4 regions of the Streptomyces sp. NPDC051738 genome follow, and region 2 is predicted to be linked to each of the others. Evidence: riboswitches for the same ligand, from Rfam matches in the RefSeq annotation. Region 2 holds a riboswitch; each other region holds the start of a gene.
What was found. Region 2 has a riboswitch for cobalamin ahead of ACIA8X_RS09965 (energy-coupling factor ABC transporter permease). Riboswitches for the same ligand answer to the same signal wherever they lie in the genome.
Positions count from the first base shown of each region.

Region 1 (4,204 bases), on a different contig from region 2:
CGTCCGTGTCCGCGTGCTGTTCGATCAGATCGCCGAGCCGGTCGAGCTGCTCCTCGCGCAGCGCGGCGAACGACGTGTCCGGCGCCGGCACGAACCGACGGCCGGCGGCGGTCGCCACCTCGCGCAGGAAGGCCCGCCGGAACCCGTCCGACTCCAGCGAGCCGTGCCAGTGCGTGCCCCAGGTCTGCCCGACCCGGCAGCCGTCGAGGCTGTGTCCTTTGTCATCAGAGATGAACGCTTCCCCGCCTTCTACATCCGCGACCCCGTGATGGATCTCGTACCCCTCGACGGGCTCCCCGAGGGCCTCGCCGACCGGCCGCGTGAGGGTCTTCTCGCGGGCGAACCGGACGCGGACGGGCAGGACACCGAGCCCTTCGACATGCCCGCGTCGGCTCTCGACCTCGTCCTCGATGTGCTCGCCGAGGATCTGGAAGCCACCGCAGACGCCGAGGACGGGCCGCCCTTCGGCGACCCTGCGCCGGATGGCCTCCGCGAGCCCGCGCTCCCGCAGCCACTCCAGGGCGCGGACGGTCCCCCGGGTGCCGGGGACCACCACGAGATCCGCGTCGGCCAGCTCCTCCGGCCGGTCCACGAACCGCACGACGACGCCGGGTTCGGCGGCGAGCGCGTCGACGTCGGTGAAGTTGGACATCAGGGGGATCGCGCAGACGGCGACCCGCAGTACGTCCTCGCCGACGGGCGGGGCGACGTTCGACTCCCGGACCGTCCCGCGCAGGGAGACCCGCAGCCCGTCCTCCTCGTCGATGCCGAGGCCGTGCCGGAAGGGCAGGACGCCGTAGGTATGCCGCCCGGTGAGGCCGTGGAGCATGTCGAGGCCGGGCTCCAGGAGGCTGACGTCCCCGCGGAACTTGTTGACCAGGAACCCGGCGACCAGCTCCTGGTCCTCGGGCGAGAGGAGCGCCACGGTCCCGAAGAAGGAGGCGAAGACGCCCCCGCGGTCGATGTCACCCACGACGAGCACGGGAAGCCGGGCATTGCGGGCGATCCCCATGTTCACGATGTCGGTGCGCCGCAGATTGATCTCGGCCGGACTGCCGGCCCCCTCACAGATCACCGCGTCATACGTCTCCCGCAGCTCGGCGAGACAGTCGAGCACGGTCCCGAGCAGCTTCTGCTGCCGCCCGCCGTGATACCCGCGCGCACTGAGCTCACCGATCGGCTTCCCGAGCAGCACGACCTGACTGCTCTGCTCGCCACCGGGCTTGAGCAGCACGGGATTCATCAGCGCGGTCGGCTCGACGCGACAGGCCTGCGCCTGCATGGCCTGAGCCCGCCCGATCTCGGCGCCTTCCCTCGTCACGAACGAATTCAGCGACATGTTCTGCGCCTTGAACGGCGCGACCTTGACGCCCTGCCGCACCAGCCACCGGCAGATCCCGGCGGTGACGACGCTCTTGCCGGCGTCGGAGGTCGTGCCGGCGACGAGAAGCCCACCGCCCGTCATGACGTACTTCCCTTCACGATGCTGCGCGCGGCGACACAGACGCCGAGCGCCAGCCAACTGACGCGCTTCGACAGCCGTACGGCCCGCTCGATGTCATGGACGGCGACGGTCCGCCCCGCCCCGTTGAGCACGGGCCGGTGCTCGACCCGCCCGCCGTAGGACAGGGTCCCGCCCAGCCGTACGCCCAGCGCCCCCGCGAACGAGGCCTCCACGGGCCCGGCGTTGGGGCTCGGATGCTTGGTGGCGTCGGCACGCCAGGCCCGTACCGCCCCTCGGGGCTCGCCCCCGGCGACCGTCGCGAGGACGGCGGTCAGCCGCGCACCCGACCACCCGGCCACATCGTCGAGCCGAGCCGAAGCCCATCCGTACCGCCGATAACGGGGCGACTTGTGCCCCACCATGGCGTCCAGCGTGTTGACGGCCCGGAACCCGAGCAGCCCCGCCACCCCGCCGACGGCACCCCACACGAGCGCCCCCACCACGGCGTCGGAGGTGTTCTCGGCGACGGACTCGACGACGGCCCGCGCGATCCCGTCGGCGTCGAGCGCCTGCGGATCCCGTCCGCACAGATGCGGCAGCCGGTCCCGGGCGCCCTCGATGTCCCCCGCCTCCAGGGCACGCCCGATGACCCGGGCCTCACGCGCGAGCGAGGTCCCGCCGACAACGGCCCAGGTGGCGGCGGCGGTCAGCGCGACGGAAGCGGTACGGGACGGACGTACGGCCCGCTGCGCCACGGCACCGAGCGCCACGGCACCGCCCGCACAGATGGCGGTGTGCAGCGCGCCCCACCCCCGGTGGTCCCGCCACAACACCTTCTCCACGGCCCCGGCGGCCCGACCGAACGCGGCGACCGGATGCCCGCGACGCGGATCGCCGAGCAGCAGATCACCGAGAAGTCCGGCGGCGGCGCCGTACGCGAAGACGCGGTCGGCACGCATCGGGGTCAGCCGACCGTCGGTTCAGACAAGGGTCTGACGCTGCAAGTCGATCGGCAGGCGAGCATGGCGTTATGTCCTCACTCAGGGTGTCCACGCCCTGGTTCGACGAGACCGACGGCGAGAGTTCCTGGCTCCCGGGGCTATCTACCCCGGTGACAGTGGCGGGACCGCGCCGGATTCACACCGGACTTCCTCTTCTGCCGCCGTATATGGCTCGGGCAGTCCACCACGGGGTTGGAAAGGGCGTCAACTTGCCGTTGACCTGCGGTGGGGGAGTGTGCGAAGGCCCACACAGACGCGAGGTGCGAGACGGCGATCCGTCCCGCACCTCGGGTGTTCTCGTGCGCTGTCGCGTCAGGCCACGATCAGATAGATCCCGTACGCCACGGCCGCCGCGCAGGCCGCGAAGCAGGCGTACGCGCCGGTGACCGCAAGCGCGGCCGACCCGCCCTGAGCCGTGGCCTTCTCTTGGCGGGACAGGCCCGCGATGCCGAGGGTGAACAGGCCCACGAGGGCCACCGTGACCACGAGGCTGACGCCGAAGACGGAGCCGAGGGCCGCCCAGTCGATCTTCATGCTTCTACTTCCTTGGGTAACTGAGGAGGAGTGACCGGGAGGAGGTCAGACGGAGGCCTTCGACGGCGCCGGCTCGGTGGCCGGGGCCGGCACGGTGGCCGACAGGTCCTCGGTCGCCGTGCCTGCCGGGGGCGGGGTCACGGCGGCGATGGCGGTGGTGACCACGCCGGCCGGCTCGTCGGTCTCGTTGACGTTCGTGTGGTCGACGACCTCGCGGCGGGAGATCTTCCAGATGGCGGCGCTGGAGGTGATCAGGAAGATCGCGACGAGGGCGGTGCCCCAGGAGCCGAAGCCGGTCACGTACTCCGCGAGCGCGCCGACCAGGGCGGCGGCCGGGAGCGTGAGGCCCCAGGCGACGAACATGCGGGTGGCCGTCGACCAGCGGACCACGCCGCCCTTGCGGCCGAGGCCCGCGCCCATCACCGCGCCGGAGACGGAGTGCGTGGTGGAGAGGGAGAAGCCGAGGTGGGAGGAGGCCAGGATGACCGTCGCGGCGCTGGTCTGGGCGGCGAAGCCCTGCTGCGGCTGAAGGTCGGTCAGGCCCTTGCCCATCGTGCGGATGATGCGCCAGCCGCCGAGGTAGGTGCCGAGCGCGATGGCCAGGCCCGCGGAGAGGATGACCCACATGGGCGGGTCGGAGTCGGGGGCGACGGCGCCGCCGGCGACCAGGGCGAGGGTGATGATGCCCATCGTCTTCTGCGCGTCGTTGGTGCCGTGGGCGAGGGAGACCAGGCCGGCGGAGGCGATCTGGCCCGCGCGGTAGCCCTTCGCGGAGGCCTGGCCGTCGGCCTTCTTGCCGAGGGAGTACGTCAGGCGCGTGGCGAGGAGCGCGGCGATGCCCGCGACCAGCGGAGCGGCGATCGCCGGGATCAGCACCTTGGTGACGAGCGCGTCGCCGTGGACCGCGCCGATGCCGGCCGAGGCGATGGTGGCGCCGATCAGGCCGCCCATCAGGGCGTGCGAGGAGCTGGACGGCAGTCCGACCAGCCAGGTCAGCAGGTTCCAGAGGATCGCGCCGACCAGCGCGGCGAATATGACTTCGGGACGGATGCCGGTCTCGTCGACGAGACCTTTGGAGATCGTGTTGGCGACCTCCACGGAGAGGAAGGCGCCGACAAGGTTCAGCACGGCGGACATGGCCACCGCGACCTTGGGCTTGAGCGCACCGGTCGAGATGGTGGTGGCCATCGCGTTGGCGGTGTCGTGGAAACCGTTCGTGAAATCG
Region 1 covers NZ_JBITCM010000007.1:472,362-476,565, forward strand. The annotation lists gene ACIA8X_RS19800 (cobyric acid synthase) at 1-1,465, opposite strand, end outside; gene ACIA8X_RS19805 (cobalamin biosynthesis protein) at 1,462-2,403, opposite strand; cobalamin riboswitch at 2,502-2,642, opposite strand; gene ACIA8X_RS19810 (hypothetical protein) at 2,758-2,979, opposite strand; gene ACIA8X_RS19815 (anion permease) at 3,025-4,204, opposite strand, start outside.
Region 1: another riboswitch for cobalamin. It lies ahead of ACIA8X_RS19805 (cobalamin biosynthesis protein); the one in region 2 lies ahead of ACIA8X_RS09965 (energy-coupling factor ABC transporter permease).

Region 2 (4,204 bases):
TGCAGCCGGGTGGCCCGGTCGAAGGCCCGCACGAAGGCGGTGGCGCCGAGCCCGGACAGCGAACGCCACTCCGCGGCCCGGTTGGTGTGCCCGAGCCGGGCGGCCTGGGCCTCCCGGATACGGCGCACGGAGTCCAGCAGCAGAAAGCTCATGCGGTACGTCACCAGGGCGACGTCCACGACGGGTGCCGGCACCCCGGCCCTGACCAGGCGGGGCAGCAGGTCGGACATCGGGGTGGTGAAGGCGAACAGCAGCACCCCGAGAGACGCGGCCGAGGTGCGCAGCATCAGCTCCCCGGCGCGCAGCCCACCGTCGTCGGCGAGGGACACGAACCCCTCGGGCCCGCCGACCTGGACGAGCAGCGTGAGCGCGCCGGTCACACAGAAGCCCAACGGCACGCGGTACGCACGCCACAGCCGCCGCGCGGGCACGCCCGCCGGTCCCAGCAGGACCGCGAGGGCGGTGACCAGGACCAATGCGGCACCTGGCCACGGCGGCAGCGAGATGGCGAGCACGGTGAGGCCGAGCCCGAGCACGGCCTTGTCCACGGGGTGACGGCGGCGCCAGCGACTGCTGTGCGCCGCCGCGTCGATCGGCAGCACGAGGGATCAGGCCCTTTCGGCCGTGGACTCCTTGGCGGCGCCACCTGCCGTGCCCTCGGTGTCCTGCTGGGCCAGTGCCCGCAGCTCACCCTGCCGCCGTCCCCGGTGCAGGCCGAAGTAGTAGGCGAGGACACCGGCACCGAGCGCCGCCTGGAGGGAGAACAGGGCCGACTCGATCTCACCGGACGGCGGCTCGTACAGCGGCGAGAACCAGGGCTCGTAGTCCGGCTTGATCTCGGTGATCGCCGTCTCCGCCTCACCGTCGGCGCCCGTGAACGGCTCCTCCTTGTGGTCCCCGAGGCCGAGCGCGAGCGGCAGCACGGCGAGAGCGGCCACGACCAGCAGAAGCAGGACGTTGATCTTGGTGTTCTTGCTCATCGGGCCACCGCCTCGGTCTCGGTCGCGGACTGCTTCTTGGTGAGGAGCACGCCCAGCCGGGTCAGTTCGCCCTTGCTGGACTGCACCAGCAGCCGCATCACGAGCACGGTGAGCAGGCCTTCGCTGACCGCGAGGGGGATCTGGGTGACGGCGAAGATGGAGCCGAACTTGCCGAGCGCGCCCAGGAATCCGCTGCTCGGGTCGGGGAAGGCGAGGGCCAGCTGGACGCTGGTGACGCAGTAGGTGGACAGGTCGGCGACGAACGCGCCGAAGAAGACGGCGACCATCAGCGGCACGTCGTAGCGCCGTAGCAGTTTGTAGATCGCGTATCCGGCCCAGGGGCCGACGATCGCCATCGAGAAGACGTTGGCGCCGAGTGTGGTCAGGCCACCGTGGGCGAGCAGCAGTGCCTGGAAGAGCAGGGTGATGGTGCCCAGGACCGCCATGATCGGTGGCCGGAACAGGATGGCGCCCAGGCCGGTGCCGGTGGGGTGCGAGCAGCTGCCGGTCACGGAGGGCAGCTTCAGCGCGGACAGGACGAAGGTGAAGGCCCCGGAGGCGCCGAGGAGCAAGGTGCTCTCGGGGTGCTCCCTGACCTCGCGGGTGAGTGACCGGACTCCGTGGACGACGAAGGGAGCGGACGCGACGCCCCAGGCGACCGCGTGCGCCGGAGGAAGAAAACCCTCGGCTATGTGCATGGCTTGGCAGACCCTCTCCAGCACCTCGTGGATGGTTGACGCGCCTTGGCCGGTCTCCTGGCTGACGGGTAGCACCGCCCGTGCTCCGCCTTCCCGGGTCCCGAAGGACCCAGTGGCTGCCCGTGAGGGCTGGAGCCGGACTTCCCGATTCACAGTGGCGAGGGCCGCACCGGCATCACACCGGATTTCCCGTTCACCAAGGCGTGGTGACAGTAGTGCCCGCACAGGGTGGCTGACAAGCGCGCCTCGGGGGCGTGAAAGTGTCGTTCGCCCGCTCCAAGACGGGCTCAAGCCCGGCCCTCCGACCGCAACTGTATGTGCGCACTGGGTCACCGATGGAGGAAGGTGTGCAAGAAGTTCCGATTGTGGAGATCTGTCCGCCTCTCGGTGCCGAATCAAGAGCATGAGTGGTTCTGGCCACGGGATGGCCAACAAGTCCGTGGAAACGTTGCCTTTCGCTCCGGAGGAAGCCGCAGCCCTATCGAACGGGCACGGCGAACCGGACGTGATCGAGAGAGCCCTCGCCGACGTGCTGGCCGCAGTCGTGCGGACCGAGCGGGTGTCGGTCGACGGAAACTTCTTCACCGACCTGGGCGCCGACTCGCTGGTGATGGCGCACTTCTGCGCACGCGTCAGAAAACGTGCGGACCTGCCGTCGGTGTCGATGAAGGACGTCTATCGGCACCCCACGATCAGGAGCCTGTCGACGGCACTCGCGGAAGCCCCGCCCATGCCCCGGACGCAGCCGTCGGCTGTGGTCCGGGAACCGGAGTCGTCGGCCCCGGCTGCGGTGCCGGCCCGGCCTCCGGCGGGCAGGTGGCAGTACCTCCTGTGCGGCGCGCTGCAGTTCCTGGCCTTCCTGGGGTACACCTACGTCCTCGCCTTCGGCACCGCCCGAGGCTACGAGTGGATCTCCGCCGGATCAGGTGTGCTCGACGTGTACCTGCGGTCGGCCCTGTTCGGCGGTGCGGCCTTCCTGGTCCTGTGTGTCCTTCCCATCCTTGTGAAGTGGACGCTCGTCGGCCGGTGGAAGGCTCAGCAGATCCCGGTCTGGAGCCTCGCGTACGTCCGCTTCTGGATCGTCAAGACGATGGTCCGGTCGGATCCACTGGCGCTGTTCAGTGGCTCGCCGCTCTATCTGCTCTACCTCAGGGCCCTGGGCGCGAAGGTCGGGCCCGGCGCCCTGGTCCTCTCCCGGAGCGTGCCCGTGTGCACGGACCTGCTCACCATCGGCGCCGGCACGGTCATCCGCAAGGACTCGCTCATCGCCTGCTACCGGGCCCACGCCGGAGTGATCCAGACGGGCCCGGTCACCCTCGGCAGGAACGTGCTGGTCAGCGAGGCCACGGTGCTCGACATCGACACGTCGATGGGCGACGGCGCCCAGCTCGGCCATGCCTCCGCTCTGCACCGCGGGCAGGCGGTACCCGACGGCGAGCACTGGCACGGTTCCCCGGCGCAGCCGACCGACGTGGACTACCAGGTGGTGGGCGAGGCCCGCTGCGGTGCGGTGCGCAGGGCGGTCCACAGCGTTCTGCAACTGCTGGTCGCGCTGGTCGTGTACGTGCCGCTCGCGGTCGGCGGCGTGGCCGCGCTGCTCGTCGCGGTCCCGCAGCTCAGCACGGCTCTGGCGCCGGGACCCGCGGTCTTCACCGACGGGATGTACTACGTCGAGGTCCTGGCGATGTCCTTCGTGCTCGTCTTCGGCGCCATTCCCGCCGGTCTCCTCTTCCTGGCCACCGTTCCCCGCCTGCTCGGCCTGACCATCACGCCGGGCAGGACCTACTGCCTGTACGGCTTCCACTTCGGAGTGCACCGGACGATCGCCCTCCTCACCAACTGGAAGGCGCTGAAGCGCCTGTTCGGTGACAGCTCCGCCATCGTCCACTACCTGCGTGGCCTCGGGTACGACCTCTCCCGCGTCCAGCAGACCGGGTCGAACTTCGGCACCGTGATGAAACACGAGACGCCGTATCTGAGCACCGTCGGACGCGGGACGATGGTCGCGGACGGCCTGTCGATCATGAATGCCGACTTCTCCAGTACCGCGTTCCGCGTGTCCCGGGTGTCGATCGGGCCGCGCAACTTCCTCGGGAACAGGATCGCGTACCCCACGCGGGGCAGGACCGGCGACGACTGCCTCCTCGCGACGAAGGTCATGGTGCCGGTCGACGGGGAGGTCCGCGAAGGCGTCGGGCTGCTGGGGTCGCCCAGCTTCGAGATTCCCCGCTCGGTCCTGCGGGACAGCCGGTTCGACCGGCTCAAGAGCCGTGAGCAGCTGCGGCGGGCCCTCCCCGCCAAGAACAGGCACAACGCCGGCACCATGGGGTGGTACCTGCTGACGCGCTGGATCTACGCCTTCGCTCTCGCCCTGCTCGTCTCAGCGGCCGCGGAGCTGTACGGGCCGCTCGGTGTGTCGGGGATCGTGCTGGCCGACCTCCTTGTCGTGCTGTTCACCGTCGTGTACTTCGTGCTGATCGAACGCGTCATCACACTGATCCATCCCCTCAGGCCGATGCTCTGCTC
Region 2 covers NZ_JBITCM010000003.1:464,771-468,974, reverse strand. The annotation lists gene cbiQ (cobalt ECF transporter T component CbiQ) at 1-602, opposite strand, end outside; gene ACIA8X_RS09970 (energy-coupling factor ABC transporter substrate-binding protein) at 609-980, opposite strand; gene ACIA8X_RS09965 (energy-coupling factor ABC transporter permease) at 977-1,678, opposite strand; cobalamin riboswitch at 1,708-1,894, opposite strand; gene ACIA8X_RS09960 (Pls/PosA family non-ribosomal peptide synthetase) at 2,103-4,204, shown strand, end outside.

Region 3 (4,204 bases), on a different contig from region 2:
CGGCGTCGTGATCACCCATCACCACCCCGACCACCACGGCCTGTCCGCCAAGGTGCGCGAGGCCTCCGGCGCCTGGATCGCGATGCACGCGGCGGACGCGGCGATCGTACGGCGCACCCGGGCGACCCACCCCGAGCGCTGGTTCTCCTACATGGCGGCCAAGCTCACCGCGGCCGGCGCCCCCGACGCCCATGTGGCGCCCCTGCGCACCGCGCGCCGCCCGAGCACGCTGCCCGGCTTCGCCCCCGCCCTGCCCGACCGCGAGATCGTCCCCGGCGAACTCCTCGACCTCCCCGGCCGCCGCCTGCGCGCGATCTGGACCCCGGGCCACACCCCCGGCCATGTCTGCCTGCACCTGGAGGAGGAGCACCCGGCCCGACTCCCGGGCCACGGACGCCTGTTCTCCGGTGACCATCTGCTCCCCGGGATCACCCCGCACATCGGCCTGTACGAGGACCCCGACGACACGACCGTCACCGACCCCCTCGGCGACTATCTCGCCTCTCTGGAACGCGTCGGCCGCCTCGCCCCCGCCGAGATCCTCCCGGCCCACCAGCACGCGTTCACCGACGCACCCGCCCGCGTACGGCAGTTGCTGCTCCATCACGAGTCCCGCCTCACCGACCTCCTCACCCTCCTCGCCGAGCCCCTCACCCCCTGGCAACTCGCCGAGCGCATGGAGTGGAACCGGCCCTGGGACCAAATCCCGTACGCGTCACGGAACATCGCGATCGCGGAGGCGGAAGCCCATCTGCGGCGGCTGGTGAAGCTGGGGCGGGCGGAGGCGGTGGCGGGGAGCGAGCCGGTGGCGTACGTGGCCGTATAAAGATCGCCATGAACGCCATGGATTCTTTGGACCGGCTGCTCGCCGAACGCGCCTGCGAGCGCGTCATCATCGACTTCGTCCACCGCCTCGACCTGGGTGAACCGGCCTCCGTCGCCGAGCTGTTCACCGAGGACGGCAGCTGGGCCTGGCCGGAGGGCGAACGGTTGGTCAAGGGCCGGGACGCCCTCCGTCAGTACTTCGGCTCCCGCCCCGCCGACCGGCTCTCCCGCCGCATGATGTCCAACGTCCTGGTCACGGTGGCCTCCCCGGACACGGCAACGGCGACCTCGTACTTCACGACGTACCGGGTCGACGGCCACGAGGGCGGCCCTGTGCCGCCGGGATCTCCGGTCCAGGTGGGCTCCTACGAGGACACGTTCCGCAGGTCGCCGGACGGCACCTGGCTCCTGTCCGCCCGGGTCCTCCATCTGGCCTTCGCCGGACCTACCCCGCGCCCGCCCAAGCCATGAACGACCGGACCAACTCCTCCGCCTCACCCAGCACTTCGACCTCCCGCCGGGTCATCGTCGGATTCACCGCGCGGCGGCGCAGCGCCTCCGTGAGGCCGCTCTCGGTGAGGTGGGACGGGTCGGCGAGGAGGGCGGCGAGGAGCGCGCGGGCGGGTTCGGCGAGGGCCTCGTCGCCTACGGCGACCTGCGCGAGGATCACCGCTGAGGAGCCCCAGTCGAGGCCGGGGTCGCCTTCGGCCGCGTTGTCCCAGTCGATCACGTAGGGGCCGTCGGGCGTGAGGACGACGTTGTCCGGATGCAGGTCGAGGTGCAGGACACGGCCGCCCTGCGCTCCGCGCGCGGGGACGCCGTGCAGTCGCCGCAGCAGCCGGGCGAGGATGCCGCCCGCCTCGTCCGCGCCCATCGTCCCCTCGGTCAGCGCCCCCAGCATCGTCGGCCCCGACAGCCGCTGCATCACCAGCTCGGTCCGCGAGGAGTCGGCGAGCCGCACCCGGGGCACCGGAAAGCCGTGCTCGCGGACATGCCCCATCACCACCCCCTCGGCGAGCGCGTCCCCGTACCCCTCCCGGTACCGGCGCAGCACCCACGCCTCGTCGATCTCGTACACGTCGGCGGTACGCCCCGCCCCGAGCAGTCTCCCCACGGTCCCCCCTGTCGCTTCCCTCACGCCCGAAGCTACCGCCCGCACAGGCGCCCCTCAGCCTCAGAGTTACGGGCGGGTAGAGTGACGGCGTCGTCATCACACCCGTACAGGGGGAAGCCGGTGCAAATCCGGCGCTGACCCGCAACCGTGAACCGGTCGTCGAACGCCGGTGAGCCGGATCGCCCCGTACGGATACGTGACCGGCTCACGTGCCCCGGCAACCGGCCGGAGCACGGCACCGTCGAGGTATACGGAGTCGAGCCGCCCGGGGTCCCCCCTGTGCTGCCCGGTTCCCCTTAGGGAAGGGCATCCGCCGATCATGTACGTCCGCCGCAGCGCCGCGGCCCTGGCCGCCGTCACCGTGATCGGCACCGCCTCTGCCGCGCCCGCAGTCGCCGCCGACCCCTCCCCGTCCGCGTCCCCGTCCGTCACGCTCCCCGCCGGGCTGTACGGCACCGGCGACCCGACGTACGACGGCGTCTGGCGCCAGTCCCTCGCGCTGGTCGCGCAGAGCCGGGTGGGCATACAGCCCGCCGTCAAGGCGATCGACTGGCTGGCCGGGCAGCAGTGCGCCGACGGGGCGTTCGCGGCGTTCCGCGCGGAGCCCGCCAAGGCGTGCGACGCGAAGACCATGGTCGACACCAACAGCACGGCCGCAGCCGTCCAGGGCCTGGCCTCGGTCGGCGGGCACGAGAAGGAGATCGGCAAGGCGGTGACCTGGCTGAAGTCCGTGCAGAACAAGGACGGCGGCTGGGGCTACACGCCCGGCGGGGCCAGCGACGCCAACTCGACGTCCGTCGTGATCGGCGCGCTCGACGCCGCCGGCGGCGACCCGGCCGAGGTCCGCAAGGACGGCAAGTCGCCCTCCGACGCCCTGGTGAAGCTCGCCCTGCCGTGCGCGGACGGCGGTGCCTTCGCCTACCAGCCGGACAAGAAGGGCAAGCTCGCGGCCAACGCGGACGCGACGGCGGCGGCCGTCGTCGGCACGCTGGGCACCGGCATGCTGTCGGTGAAGGCCGGCGAGAAGAAGGATGTCGCCTGCGCGGGCGCCTCCGACCTCACTGCGGAGCAGGCCGGAGCCAACGGTGCCGCGTACCTGGCGAAGGCGGTCGAGAAGGACGGCTACCTGAAGTCCGCCCTTGCCGGCGCCGAGGACCAGCCCGACTACGGCAACACGGCGGACGCGGTCGTCGCGCTCGCCGCCGAGGCCGGTGCGGCCGCGGCCCAGAAGCCCCTGAACTGGCTGGAGAAGAACGCCGCGCAGTGGGCCGCCCAGAGTGGCCCCGCCGCCTACGCCCAGCTGATCCTCGCCGCCGAGGCGACGGGCACCGACCCGCGTGCCTTCGGCGGCACGGACCTGGTCAAGCAGCTCAACGCGCAGGGCCCGGCCCCGCGGACCGCGACATCCGAGTCGGAGTCGGAGTCGGCGAAGGCGTCTGAGGAGAAGCAGGACGACGACGGCGGCGTCAGCCTGACCTGGATCATCGGCGTCGGCCTGGTCGGGGGCATCGGCATCGGCTTCCTGCTGAGCACCCGCAAGAAGAACCCGCGACCGTGATCCGCCGCACCCTCGCTCTGCTCTGCGCCGCGCTGGTCGTCCTGACCGGCGCGGCCCAGGCCGCCCAGGCGACCGGCTACCGCTACTGGTCCTTCTGGGACCGCGACGGCGACACCTGGACCTATGCCACCCAGGGCCCCTCCACCGCCCGCCCGTCCGACGGCGACGTCCAGGGCTTCCGCTTCGCGGTGAGCGAGGACTCCAAGGATGCTGCCCTCCCGCGCGGCGCCGCCGTGTTCCAGGTGATCTGCGCGAGAACGCCCGCGCAGGACGGCAAGAAGCGGGTGGCGCTGGTCATCGACTTCGGTACGAAGGCCGACGCCCCGTCCGGCGAGACGCCCCCGCCCCGCCGCACGGCATGCGCCCGCGTCGCCGCCGACGCGACCACGGCAGAGGCCCTGGCCTCGGTGGCCAAGCCCCTGCGCTACGACACGAACGCCCTGTTGTGCGCGATCTCGGGGTATCCGGAGTCGGGCTGCGGGGAGCAGGTGTCGGGGGCGAAGGAACCGACGGCGGACGAACCGACGGCGGGCGAGCGGCAGACGGCCGCGCAGGAGACGGCCACCGCGAAGGACGACGAGTCGGGCGGCGGCCCGTCGCTCGGCCTCGTCGCGGGGATCGCGGTAGTGGCCGTACTGGGAACCGCGGCGATCTGGCAGGCACGACGGCGGCGGGCGTGATGGCAGGGCCCTCACTCCACCCCGGCG
Region 3 covers NZ_JBITCM010000016.1:24,252-28,455, reverse strand. The annotation lists gene ACIA8X_RS32220 (MBL fold metallo-hydrolase) at 1-826, shown strand, start outside; gene ACIA8X_RS32215 (nuclear transport factor 2 family protein) at 844-1,296, shown strand; gene ACIA8X_RS32210 (phosphotransferase) at 1,271-1,939, opposite strand; cobalamin riboswitch at 2,003-2,145, shown strand; gene ACIA8X_RS32205 (prenyltransferase/squalene oxidase repeat-containing protein) at 2,259-3,497, shown strand; gene ACIA8X_RS32200 (SCO2322 family protein) at 3,494-4,177, shown strand; gene ACIA8X_RS32195 (energy-coupling factor transporter transmembrane component T) at 4,177-4,204, shown strand, end outside.
Region 3: another riboswitch for cobalamin. It lies ahead of ACIA8X_RS32205 (prenyltransferase/squalene oxidase repeat-containing protein); the one in region 2 lies ahead of ACIA8X_RS09965 (energy-coupling factor ABC transporter permease).

Region 4 (4,204 bases), on a different contig from region 2:
ACCTGGGTGTCGGCCTGTTGCTCGACGACCGCGACGCGTCGGGCGACGGTGCGGCGGCCCAGCCGGTCCAGCGGGTGGTCGTCCAGGGTGACGGCACCGGAGTCCGGGGCGATGACGCCGGCGAGCAGACGCAGCAGCGTGGACTTGCCCGAGCCGTTCGGGCCGAGCAGACCGGTGACTGTGCCGGGACGCGGGGTGAGGCTGACGCCGTCCAGGATCAGGGTGCCGTCGGCCTTGCGGCTGACGCGGTCGGCGCGCAGTCCCGTGGCCGGGGTGGGGTCGCTCATCGGGTGCTTGCTCATCGGCTGCCCCGCTCCCGGTAGAGGACGAGGACGAACGCCGGGACGCCGATCAGCGCGGTCATCACGCCCACCGGCACCTCCTGCGGGTCGAGGGCGGTGCGGGCGAGGGTGTCGACCCAGACGAGGAGCACCGCCCCGGTGAGGGCGGTGGCGGGCAGCAGGCGGGTGTGTCCGGGGCCGGTCAATGGGCGGACGGCGTGCGGGAGGACCAGGCCGACGAAGCCGATCGCCCCGGCGGAGCTGACCAGAGCGGCCGTGAGTAGGGCGGTCGTACAGAGCAGCACCATGCGGGAGCGGGCCACGTGTACGCCGAGCGAGGCGGCGGCGTCCTGGCCGAACGCGAACGCGTCGAGCGCGCGGGCGTAACCGGCGCACACGAGCAGGGTCACCACCAGGGCCGCAAGCCCCACGCCCACATCGGTCCAGCCGGCCCCGCTGAGCGAGCCGAGCAGCCAGAACAGCACACCGCGTGTGGTCTCCGCGTCGGCCGCCGTCATCACCACGAAGGAGGTGAGCGCGGAGAACAACTGCATCGCGGCGACCCCGGCGAGCACCACCCGGTCCGTGGTGCCGCCGAGGGTGTGGCTGAGCAGCAGTACCAGCCCGAAGGAGACGACCGCGCCCAGGAACGCGCCACCGGAGACCGACAGCAGACCGCCGCCCGCGCCGAGGACGACGACCACGACCGCGCCGGTCGAGGCGCCCGAGGAGACGCCCAGGACGAAGGGGTCGGCGAGCGGGTTGCGCAGCAGGGACTGCATCACCGCCCCGCACACGGCCAGCCCGGCACCGCACACCGCGGCGAGCAGCGTGCGCGGGAGGCGCAGGTTCCAGACGATGCCGTCCCGGATGGGCGTCAACTCGCCCTGGCCCCAGCCGAGATGCGCGGCCACCGTCGCCCAGACGTCCCCGACGGCGATGTCCGCAGGACCGATGGTGATCGCCACGGCGACGGAGAGGACCAGCAGGACGAGACCGGCCGCCCACAGCAGCGTGCGGCGCAGGCCGCGCAGTGCCGCCGGGGCGACCTCCGACAGGGCGGTGCTCACCCGGCGAGGCCGTATTTGCGCAGGGCCGCCGCCACCTTCTCCACGCCCTCGACGGTCCGGATGGTCGGGTTCATGGCCTGCCCGGACAGCAGCACATACCGCTTCTCACGCACCGCGGACATGTTCTTCGTCACCGGGTCGGATTCCAGGAACTCGATCTTCCGCGCGGCCGTTTCGGCTGTCTGCTGCTTGCGGGACAGGTCGCCGATGACGAGGACGTCGGGGTCGCGGTCGGCGACCGTCTCCCAGTTGACCTGGGGCCATTCCTCGTGGGTGTCGTCGAAGGCGTTCTCGGCACCGAGTTCGCGGGTGATGACGCCGGGTGCGCCGCAGCAGCCCGCGAGGTACGGGGACTGGGAGTTGGCGAACCAGTACAGGAGGGTCACGTCCTTGGCGTCGAGTCCGGAGGTGGCCTTCTTCACCCGGGCCCGGAGGTCGGCGACGAGCTTCTCGCCCCGCTCCTCGACGCCGAAGATCCTTGCCAGGTCGGTGACTTCGCCGTAGACCGCGTCCATGGTGAGCGGTTCCGTGCGCGAGCCGTCGCCGTCGCCGCTGTTGTCCTTGCCCACGCAGTCGGAGGGGGAGAGGTAGGTGGGCACGCCGAGCTTCTCGAACTGCTCGCGGGTGGCCACCCCGCCCTTGCCGAGCGTGGAGGCGAAGGACGCGGCGACGAAGTCGGGTTCGGTGTCCAGGACCTTCTCGAAGGACGGGGCGTTGTCCGCCAGCCGCCGCACCTTCGCGTTGTCCTTCTCCAGCCCCTTCGCCACCGGGTCCGTCCAGGTGGCGGTGCCCACCATGCGGTCGGAGAGACCGAGGGAGAGCATGATCTCGGTGGTGCCCTGGTTGAGGGAGACGGCCTGCTGCGGAGGCGCCTCGACGCGGACCTTCTGCCCGCAGTTGTCGAGGGTGACCGGATATCCGGCGGGCTTGCTCCTGGTCGCGCTCCCGGTCGGTGAGTCGGAGGAGCCGCCGCAACCGGTCAGCAGGAGGGCACCGGTCAGGAGAACGGCGGCAGGACGGACAGGGCGTGCGAACGGCACGGGACTTCCTTCGGCGTCGAGGGCTCATGCGCGAAGCCCGGTCGTACGGTGCTCCCTCCGGCCGTTGACACTGCCGGAGGGTGCCAGCAGGTCTTCGGACTCGGGGTCGCCCGGACGAGGCGCCTTCCCGGACCGTGTTCACCGTCCAGTGGCCGTTGCCCCGCCCGTCGCCCTCACCGCTGCGCGTCAGCTCCGGATTCCCACCGGATTCCCTGACTCGTGTACGTACGGGTACGCACACGGGTACGACTGGCCTCGGCAAGCTACCACAGGCGCCTCAACCTCCCAGGTGGGGCCCACCTCGGGTGCTCAGGAGGGCTCGGTGCTCCCGAGTGCCCGCAGGATGCGCTCGGCAGCCAGCGTGGGCGTCAACTCGCCGTCCCTGACGCGCTGTTCGAGAGCCGGTGCGAGGGCCCGCACCGCCGGGTCGGCGTGCAGCCGGCCGAGGAGTTCGTCGCGGACCATGCTCCACGTCCAGTCGACCTGCTGGTCGCGGCGCTTGGCGGCGAGGCGCCCGGTCGAGTCCAGCAGGGTGCGGTGCTGTTCGAGGCGTTCCCAGACGGTGTCCAGACCGGTCGATTCGCGGGCGCTGCAACTGAGCACCGGCGGCGTCCAGACGGGATCCTTGCCGTGCATCAGCCGCAGTGCGCTCGCCAACTCCCGTGCCGCGGCGCTGGCGTCGCGCTCGTGCGGGCCGTCCGCCTTGTTGACGGCCAGCACGTCGGCCAGTTCCAGGACGCCCTTCTTGATGCCCTGCAACTGGTCGCCGGTACGGGCGAGAGTGAGCAGCAGGAAGGAGTCGACCATGTTCGCGACCGCGGTCTCGGACTGGCCGACGCCGACCGTCTCCACCAGGATCACGTCGTAGCCGGCCGCCTCCATCACCACGATCGACTCGCGCGTGGCCTTGGCGACCCCGCCCAGCGTGCCCGCCGTGGGGGACGGCCGCACGAAGGCCGCCGGATCCACGGCCAGACGCTCCATACGCGTCTTGTCGCCGAGGATCGAGCCGCCGGTACGGCTGGAGGAGGGGTCGACGGCGAGCACGGCCACCCGGTGCCCGAGCGCGGTGAGCATCGAGCCGAACGCGTCGATGAACGTCGACTTGCCCACGCCCGGCACCCCGCTGACACCGATCCGCCGCGCCCGGCCGCTGTGCGGAAGCAGCTCGGTGAGCAACTCCTGTGCCAGCGCCCGGTGTTGCGGACGAGTGGACTCGACGAGGGTGATGGCGCGTGCGATGATCGCCCGCTTCCCGTCGAGCACGCCTTTCACATAGGCGTCGACATCGATCACAGGTCGTGCCCGAGTCCGGTCGACAGCCGCCGCACCAGGTCGTACGCCGCGTCCGGGATCACCGTCCCGGGCGGGAAGACGGCCGCCGCACCCATCTCCAGGAGCGTCGGCACGTCCTGCGGCGGGATCACCCCGCCGACCACGATCATGATGTCCTCGCGCCCCTCCTCGGCGAGCTGCTCCTTCAACGCCGGTACGAGGGTGAGGTGGCCGGCCGCCAGCGACGACACCCCGACGATGTGCACGTCCGCCTCGACGGCCTGGCGGGCCACCTCGGCCGGGGTCTGGAACAGCGGGCCGACGTCGACGTCGAAGCCGAGGTCGGCGAAGGCGGTGGCGATCACCTTCTGGCCGCGGTCGTGGCCGTCCTGGCCCATCTTCGCGACCAGGATGCGCGGGCGGCGGCCCTCGGCCTCCTCGAAGTCGGACACCAGAGCGCGGGTGCGTTCCACGGACGGGGACTCGCCTGCTTCGTTGCGGTACACGCCGGAGATCGTACGGATCTGGCTCGCGTGCC
Region 4 covers NZ_JBITCM010000015.1:108,070-112,273, forward strand. The annotation lists gene ACIA8X_RS31315 (ABC transporter ATP-binding protein) at 1-302, opposite strand, end outside; gene ACIA8X_RS31320 (FecCD family ABC transporter permease) at 299-1,351, opposite strand; gene ACIA8X_RS31325 (ABC transporter substrate-binding protein) at 1,348-2,391, opposite strand; cobalamin riboswitch at 2,459-2,645, opposite strand; gene meaB (methylmalonyl Co-A mutase-associated GTPase MeaB) at 2,701-3,687, opposite strand; gene scpA (methylmalonyl-CoA mutase) at 3,684-4,204, opposite strand, start outside.
Region 4: another riboswitch for cobalamin. It lies ahead of ACIA8X_RS31325 (ABC transporter substrate-binding protein); the one in region 2 lies ahead of ACIA8X_RS09965 (energy-coupling factor ABC transporter permease).